2 regions of the Mesorhizobium sp. P2_E9 genome follow, and region 2 is predicted to be linked to the other one. Evidence: predicted binding sites of a transcription regulator. Region 2 holds the regulator's gene; the other holds the start of a gene.

Region 1 (4,421 bases), on a different contig from region 2:
CCGATCTCGGCGAGACCAAGATCCTCGCCGGCAGCAAGCAGCGTGTCGCGCAGTGTGGCATGCATGGCCACCGGGCAACTGATCTCGAAGCCGAGTTCACCTGCGATGGAGAGGCGGGCGACCCGCGCCTCCACCATGCCGATATCGAACGCGCCGCAGGCCATGAATGGAAGTGCCGCGCTGGAGACATCCTGATGCGTGGTGCGTTCGAGTATCTTGCGGGCATTCGGGCCGGTCAGCAGGAAGCCGCTCATCGCGTCGGAAATGTCGGTGACCGCGACGTCATCTCCTGCCTGGCTCTCGAACCAGCGCATATGGAATTCCCTGAGATAGTAGGAGCCCATCAGCCAATAGCCGTCGTCGTCGCCCCAGTTGATCACGGTAAGGTCGCCCTTCAGCCGCCCGTCCGGCCCGAGCATCGGCGCCAGCCGCGCTTGGCCCGCCTTCGGCAGCCTGCAGGCAAGCAGCCGGTCGAGCCATGCCTCGGCGCCTGGCCCCGACACCGCATAGCGCGCATAGGCCGAGATATCGACGAGACCGGCGGCACGCCGGACCTGCAACGCCTCGTCGCCGACGATATCGAAGGCGTTGGAGCGCTTGAGCGTGGTGTTCTCGCGAAATCCCATCGGCGCGAAATAGGCCGGGATTTCCAGCCCCCACGACGCCGTCCATTCGCAGCCCGCCGCACTCATGCCGTCATAGGCGCCGGGGCGTTTCAAAGGCCGGCCCGCCGGCAGCCGCTCATTGGGAAAGGTCATGACGAAACGGCGTGAATAGAATTGCCGCGTCGTCTGCTTGAGATATTCCCGGTTGGTGGCAAAGGCGCCGTAGCGGGCAATGTCCATGCCGAAAATGTCGGCCTGCGGCTCGCCATAAATCATCCACTCGGCCAGCGATTTGCCGACGCCACCGCCCTGGCTGAAACCGGCCATGACGCCACAGGCGACCCAGTAGTTTTTCAGCCCGCGCACCGGTCCGACGATCGGGTTGCCGTCGGGGGTAAAGGTGAAGGCGCCGTTGACCCATTTGCGGATGCCGGCCGTCGCCAGGCACGGAAAGCGCTCATGCGCCTTGGCGAGCTCCGGACTGATGCGGTCGATGTCTTCCGGGATCAGCTCGATGCCGTAGTCCCATGGCGCGCCATCCATGTTCCAGTGCTTCGGGTTCTGCTCATAGACGCCGAGCAGCACGCCCTTGCGCTCTTGCCGCAGGTAGGAAAAACCGTCGAGATCGACGGCGATGCCGATCTCCCGGTCCAGTGCCGCGATCTCCGGAATGTCCTCGGTGATGAAATAGTGATGCTCCATCGGCGTCACCGGCAGGTCGACACCGGCCATGCGGCCGAGCTGCTTTGCCCACAAGCCACCGGCGTTGACGACGTGCTCGGCGACGATAGTGCCTTGCTCGGTGACGACGTCCCAATGGCCATCGGCGCGGGCCTTCAGCTCGACGACGCGGTTGCGCAGGATGATATCGGCGCCGCGCTTCTTCGCGGCACCGGCATAGGCATGTGTCGTGCCGTAGGGGTCGAGATGGCCTTCGTTGGAATCATGCAGGCCGCCCAGCACACCGGTGACATCGACGATCGGGCAGATCTGTTTGATCTCTTCCGGGGTCACCAGCCGGGCGGTCTCGATGCCGACCGACTGGAACACCGCCCAGGCCGATTTCAGCCATTCCCAGCGCTGGGGATCGCTAGCGATGTTGACGCCGCCGGTCATATGCAGGCCGATGTCCTGGCCGGATTCGGCCTCGATCTCGCGGTAGAGGTTGATGGTGTAATCCTGCAGCGCCGCGACATTGGGATCGGCGTTGAGCGCATGGAAACCGGCCGCCGCGTGCCAGGTCGAGCCGGCCGTCAATTCGGCGCGCTCGATCAGCGCCACGTCGGACCAGCCGAACCGCGTCAGGTGGTAGAGCACCGAGGCGCCGACCACCCCACCCCCGATAACCACTGCGCGATAATGCGGCTTCAAGGCTTCCCTCCCGATCTGTCAGAGGCCGCACCATATACGCGCTGTACATAAGTGTCTAGTGCGGAGCTTGGACACCCGAATGCATGTGCGAAGGACCATCAATTCCGTCGCCCGAGCGCATGCTTTTCTCGACCTGCGAACAAGCCGGCGGGCATGCATGCCGCACTGTCACGCAAGCATCATGTTCGCGCCTTAGACCGCCTTTGGGGGGCGCGCGGCATCATCGATGTATCGCCTCTTTCAGCTTTTCGTCCTTCGGCCGCTCCGGCACATCTGTCAGAAAGAGGATTGTCCATGAAACAGCTTTACCGAACCGCCTCGCTCGGCGTCGCGCTGGCCCTGTTCACCGCCTTGACGCCGACGCTCGCCGACAGCACCGCGACCGTCCTCGTCAACAAGGGCCTGGTCGGCGTCGGCCGCATCCCGGCCGCGCAGCGCGACAAGTTCGGCGAGACCTTCGGCTCAGGTTCCGGCATGGCGATCGACACAGCTGGCTGGACGCATGACGCGGGCACCTACAAGGGGTCGCTCTGGCTGCTGCCGGATCGCGGCTACAATGTCGCCGGCACCACCGATTACCGGCCGCGCATCAACACGATCGGCATCGAATTCACCCCGGCGGCACCAGGCGCCGCCGGCCAGGAGCAGACCGAAGTCAAGGCGACGCTGGCCGACACCATGCTTCTGACCGACGACAAGGGCGCCGACGCCACCGGCCTCGATCCGCTGTCGGATGTGCGCGCCGCTGCCGGCGACATGCCGATGCTGCCCGCCGCCACCAATGGCAAGCTCGCCCTCGACAACGAGGCGATCGTGCGGCTGCCTGAGGGCTCGATGTTCATCTCCGACGAATATGGCCCCAACATCTACCGGTTCTCGGCGCAAGGCCGCCTGCTGTCGGCGACGCAGCCGCCGGCGGCCCTCGTACCAACGCGCAAAGGCACGCCGAATTTCTCCTCGGACAATCCCGGTCCAGGTGCTGCCGAGCCCGATCCGAAGGATCCCGATACCGGCCGCCAGAACAACCAGGGCCTGGAAGGCATGGCGATGACGCCGGACGGCAAGTTCCTGATCGCCGTGCTGCAGTCGGCGACCAGGCAGGATGGCGGCGATTCGGGCTCGACCCGGCAGAACACACGGGCGCTGGTCTATGACGCCTCCGACCTCGCCCATCTCAAGCTGGCGCATGAATATGTCGTGCCTCTGCCAGTGTTCAAGGACGCCAAGGGCAAGACCAAGATCGCCGCGCAAAGCGAGATCGTGGCGCTGTCGGACACATCCTTCCTGATGCTGGCGCGCGACAGCGGCAACGGCCAGGGGGTGAAGGGCGACACCTCGCTTCTGCGCCAGATCTTCGTCGTCGACGTTTCGACCGCGACCGACATCGCCGGCGGCGCCTTCGATGCCGCCGACAAGCCGGTCGCCCCCAAGGGCGTGCTCGATCCGTCGGTGACGCCGGCTAAGCTGACGCCGTTCATCGACATCAACGACAATGCGCAGCTCAATCGCTTCGGCTTGCACAATGGCGCGCCGAACGACCACAACAATCTGTCCGAGAAGTGGGAAGCGATGTCGCTGGCCAGCGTGCTCGACCCGAAGCTGCCCGACGACTACTTCCTGTTCGTCGCCAATGACAACGACTTCCTTGCCCAGGACGGCTTCCAGGTCGGCGCCCCCTACAAGGCCGATGACGGCGCGAATGTCGACACCATGTTCCTGGTCTATCAGGTCACGCTTCCCGGCCTCGCAAAGAAGTAGTCACCCCTATCCAGGCGGGCGCGCTTGGCGCGTCCGCCTATCTCTTGTTTTACGCAATTCCGGACGGAAAACCGCTTCACACTTTTCCTGGAATTGCTCCAGGCAGGTCGTGAAGGCTACTTCAAGAACTCCGCGTCCTTCGGCACGCCCGCATCGATCGGTTCCGCCGTCCTGCTCGACACGGCCATGATCTTGCCGGCAGCCGACAAATTGGGACGCACGAAAACCTGGGCGGGGCCGTTAACCCGGCTGTAGAGGTCGATGATGTCCTGGTTCATGAAACGCACGCAGCCCGACGATGCGTTCTTGCCGATGGAATCCCACTCCGGCGTGCCGTGCAGCCGGTACATCGTGTCCTTGCCGTCGCGGAAGAGATAGAGCGCGCGGGCGCCGAGCGGGCTCTGCGGACCGGGCGGCATGCCATCCTTGAATTTCGCCAGTTCCGGCCGGCGCTTGATCATTTCCGGCGGCGGCGTCCACACCGGCCACTTCTTCCGCGCCTGGATCACGGCGCTGCCGGTCCAGCCGAAGCCGGCCTTACCGAGGCTGACGCCGTAACGGATAGCCTTGCCGCCATCGCGCACCAGATAGAGGAAGTGCTCGGAGACATCGACGACGATCGTGCCGGGTTTTTCACCGGTCGGGTCGGCCACGATCTGGCGCACGAATTTCGGATCGAGCTTGGCC
Region 2 (4,421 bases):
ATCTTCCAGTTCGCTCTCAGCCCTTACGAGGAATGGCAGCAGCTGGCCTGGACTGGCGCACTCATCATCACATTGACGGTTCTCGCTCTAAGCATCGTTGCGCGCAGCCTGACCGGACGCAGAGAGGACAAATGAGCCAGATGTTGTCTCCAGACATGACGATCGCCGCCGAGGCGGCCGCCAAGGTAAAGATCGAGGTCAAGAACCTCAACTTCTACTACGGCCAGTCGAAGGCGCTGAAGGATATCACGCTGTCGCTGCCCGAGCGCAGCGTCACCGCCTTCATCGGGCCGTCGGGCTGCGGAAAGTCGACGCTGCTGCGCGTCTTCAACCGCATCTACGAGCTCTATCCCAAGCAGACCGCCGAGGGCCAGGTGCTGCTCGACGGTCAGAACGTTCTCGACCGTTCGCAGGATCTCAACCTGCTGCGCACCAAGATCGGCATGGTGTTCCAGAAGCCGACGCCGTTCCCGATGTCGATCTATGAGAACATCGCCTTCGGCGTCAGGCTCTATGAGAAGATCAGCAGGGCCGAGATGGACGGCCGCGTCGAGCAGGCGCTGAAGCGCGCAGCCCTGTGGAACGAGGTCAAGGACAAGCTCAATGCCAGCGGCCTCAGCCTGTCAGGCGGCCAGCAGCAGCGGCTGTGCATCGCCCGCACGGTGGCGGTGAAGCCGGAAGTCATCCTGCTCGACGAGCCGGCCTCGGCGCTTGACCCGCTGTCGACCGCCAAGATCGAGGAACTGATCGACGAGTTGCAGGCCGACTACACGATCGTCATCGTCACCCACAACATGCAGCAGGCGGCGCGCGTCTCGAAGCAGACCGCCTTCATGTATCTGGGCGAACTGGTCGAGTTCGACAAAACCGAGAAGATCTTTACGTCGCCTCGCGAGAAGCGCACGCAAGACTACATCACCGGCCGCTTCGGCTGATCGCACGCATACGAGGACCAGGATCATGGCCGAACACACAGTCGCAGCCTTCGACGAGGATCTCGGACAGATCAGCAGGCTGATCAGCGATATGGGCGACCTCGCCGGCTCGATGGTCGGCGGCGCCACCAAGGCGCTGCTGAATTCCGACAACGCGCTGGCACAGCGTGTGGTCTCCGACGATGCCATCATGGATGCGCGCCAGCGCGAACTCGACGACCGCGCCATCACGCTGATCGCCAAGCGCCAGCCGATGGCCGACGATCTGCGCCATGTCGTCGGCTCGATCCGCATGGCCGGCGACCTCGAGCGCATTGGCGACCTTGCCAAGAACATAGCCAAGCGTGTCGGCACCGTCGGTCTCAGCGCCACGCCGCGCGACCTGTCGCATTCCATCGACGCCATGGCACAGCTGGTGCTGATCCAGGTGCAGGGCGTGATCGAGGAGTATGCGGCGCGCGATGCCGCTGCCCTGGCGAAGCTGCGCGCCGACGACGAACGCATCGACGTCAAATACACCTCCGTCTTTCGCGAACTGCTGACCTACATGATGGAGGATCCGCGCAACATCACGGCGTGCACGCATCTGTTGTTCTGCGCCAAGAATCTCGAACGCATCGGCGACCACGTGACCAACATCGCCGAAAACGCCTACTATGTCCTGACCGGCACGCAGTTGCCCGCCAATCGTCCCAAGCAGGATGAAACGGCGATGTCGGCGCCAGCGGCCTGACGCAAGAGGTGACCAATCGATGATCGCGCCACGCATTATGGTGGTGGAGGATGAGGAGCCGCTGGGGGTGCTGCTCCGTTACAATCTTGAATCCGAAGGCTACCAGGTGGAGGTGGTGCCGCGCGGCGACGAGGCTGAGATCCGCCTGCAGGAGAACGTGCCCGACCTTCTGGTGCTCGACTGGATGGTGCCGGCGGTGTCCGGCATCGAACTCTGTCGCCGCCTGCGGATGCGGCCCGAGACCGAGCGGCTGCCGATCATCATGCTGACCGCGCGGGGCGAAGAAAGCGACCGCGTACGTGGGCTCTCGACCGGTGCCGACGACTATCTGGTCAAGCCGTTCTCGACGCCGGAATTCATGGCTCGCGTCAAGGCGCTGCTGCGCCGCGCCAAGCCGGAAGTTCTGTCCAGTGTGCTCAAGGTCGGCGACATCGTGCTCGACCGTGAATCGCACCGGGTCTATCGCAAGAAGAGCGAGATCCGGCTCGGGCCGACCGAGTTCCGCCTGCTCGAATTCATGATGCGTCATCCCGGCCGCGTGTTCTCGCGCAGCCAGTTGCTCGACAATGTCTGGGGCGAGACGATCTACATCGACGAGCGCACGGTGGACGTGCACGTCGGCCGGTTGCGGAAGGCGGTCAACAATGGCCGTATGCCGGACGTCATCCGCACCATTCGCGGGGCGGGCTACGCGATCAGGGAAGATTGAGCGGGACCTGATTCAGGCAACGTTCTTTCCGGTGCCAGCTCTCGCCTGCACGCCCGGTGCGAAAATCTCCTGGTCGACGAAGGTCAGCGCGCGCATGGCGCAGCCTTCGCGGATCAGAGGCAGTTCGTTCGGCTCGGTGTCGAAGGAAATCGATTTCGAGTGCTGACCGCCGGCGGTCTGCGCGATCGCTTCGCGCAGTGCCGGCTCGATCAGGTCGAAGGCGGCGGCACTGACGCCGACCATGGCGACGGGCGCGGGATCGATCAGCGCGAACAGGCTGCCGAGCCCATAACCCAGTGCCTCGCCGGCCTTGCGGTAGGCTTCGCGCTCAGGCCCGTCGCGTTCGCGTGCCGTCGCGGCCAGCGCCCGCATCTGCGCGTCGCTGACATCGGCCACTGGCTCGGTGTCCTCACTGAGCTGCCTGGCGTTGCGCCAGATGGCATAGTTGCCGGCATAGGCCTCGACGCAGCCGCGGCGTCCGCAACGGCAAAGCGCGCCGCCGGGCCGATGGATCATGTGACCGAACTCGCCGCCCGAGGAATGGGTGCCCGTGAACAGCTCGCCCTTCAGCACCAGGCCCATGCCGATGCCGTGCGACAGAAGGATGGCGATGAAGTCGTCGCGGTAGCGCTCGGGATCGCGCCAGCGCAGCGCCACCGCCATCATGTTGCAGTCGTTTTCCATGGTGGCGGGGATACCGAACTCGGCCTCGAGTATGTCGGCGAAGGCGATGTTGGTCTGCGGCGTGATCGGAGACCAGAGCATCGCCCGGGCCTCGGTGTCGGTGATGCCCTGGATCGCCAGCGCGATGCGGGCGACGCTGCGCACGTCGATATCGGGATCATCGAGGCGCCGCCGCACGATGGCGACGCATTCGCCGATCAGCGCCTCGCGCGACATGGTCAGCGTGTCCAGCCGGCGCTGTTCCTCCGATACGACCTGGCCGGCATAGTCGATGACGGCGACGGAGAGGAAATTCAGCGACAGCACCACGGTCATGACAGCCGCGGCCTCCGGATTGAGGCCGAGGCCGACCTGCGGCCGGCCGCGCTTGAGCGCGCCGGCCTCGCTCGGCTTGCCTTCGGCCAGGATGCCTTCGCCGATCAGGTCGGAAGAGATCGCCGATATGGTCGAGTGGCTGAGGCCGGTGGTCGCGGCAATCTCGGTGCGCGAGGGCCGACCGGCCCGGCGCACGGCCGCAATCACCATGGCGCGGTTGCGCCGGCGCAGATCGTCGTGGCGGATTCCGACCGACATGTTTTCCCACATCCTCCCGGTCGCCGCGGTTCCTCCGGCCCCTCGAACGCTGCCGACGACACGGTCAAATACTGGCAGAAGCGGCCCGTCCTGTCATTTATTTATTCCGAGGCTCGAAAAAAATTCACAAGGACATCAAAATCCATCAGAATCGTTGTTGACAGCGTTCCGGTGTTCGATCAGTGTTTTTTCGAGGCTCGAAAAAATAGAGCCTTTGTGCCGGCCTTAGGGCCAGTTTGGTCGCGCCATACGCGGCGCAGGGAGGAATATCATGAAGAGATTCACAGCCGCCATCCTGGCGGGTGTCGCCATGTCGCTGACGCTTGTGTCGGTCGCGCAGGCGAAGGACAAGGTCATCGGCGTTTCTTGGTCCAACTTCCAGGAAGAGCGCTGGAAGACCGACGAAGCCGCCATGAAGAAGGCGATCGAGGCCGCCGGCGACAAGTACATCTCCGCCGATGCGCAGTCCAATCCCGGCAAGCAGCTTACCGATGTCGAGAGCCTGATCTCGCAGGGCGCCAATTCGCTGATCATCCTGGCGCAGGATGCCTCGGCCATCGGCCCGGCCGTGCAGAAGGCGCTGGACGAAGGCATTCCGGTCGTCGGCTATGACCGCCTGATCGAGAACAAGGACGTCTTCTACCTGACCTTCGACAACAAGGAAGTTGGCCGCTTGCAGGCGGCTGCGGTGTTCAAGGCCAAGCCGGAAGGCAACTACGTCTTCATTAAGGGCTCGGGCGCCGATCCGAATGCCGACTTCCTGTTCTCGGGCTCGATGGAAGTGCTC

What was found. Region 2 encodes PhoB, which activates phosphate uptake and scavenging genes when phosphate is short. Its sites were predicted from a motif close to TGTCATNNANCTGTCAT; they were not measured.
Region 1: the regulator PhoB is predicted to act here: its motif matches at 2,143-2,159, upstream of AC1D05_RS07630 (esterase-like activity of phytase family protein).

Annotation. Positions count from the first base shown of each region.
Region 1 is NZ_JBFUET010000003.1:326,538-330,958, forward strand. It holds gene AC1D05_RS07625 (GcvT family protein) at 1-1,976, opposite strand, end outside; gene AC1D05_RS07630 (esterase-like activity of phytase family protein) at 2,271-3,734, shown strand; gene AC1D05_RS07635 (L,D-transpeptidase) at 3,851-4,421, opposite strand, start outside.
Region 2 is NZ_JBFUET010000005.1:299,257-303,677, reverse strand. It holds gene pstA (phosphate ABC transporter permease PstA) at 1-135, shown strand, start outside; gene pstB (phosphate ABC transporter ATP-binding protein PstB) at 132-935, shown strand; gene phoU (phosphate signaling complex protein PhoU) at 961-1,668, shown strand; gene phoB (phosphate regulon transcriptional regulator PhoB) at 1,688-2,377, shown strand; gene AC1D05_RS11705 (ROK family protein) at 2,390-3,634, opposite strand; gene xylF (D-xylose ABC transporter substrate-binding protein) at 3,906-4,421, shown strand, end outside.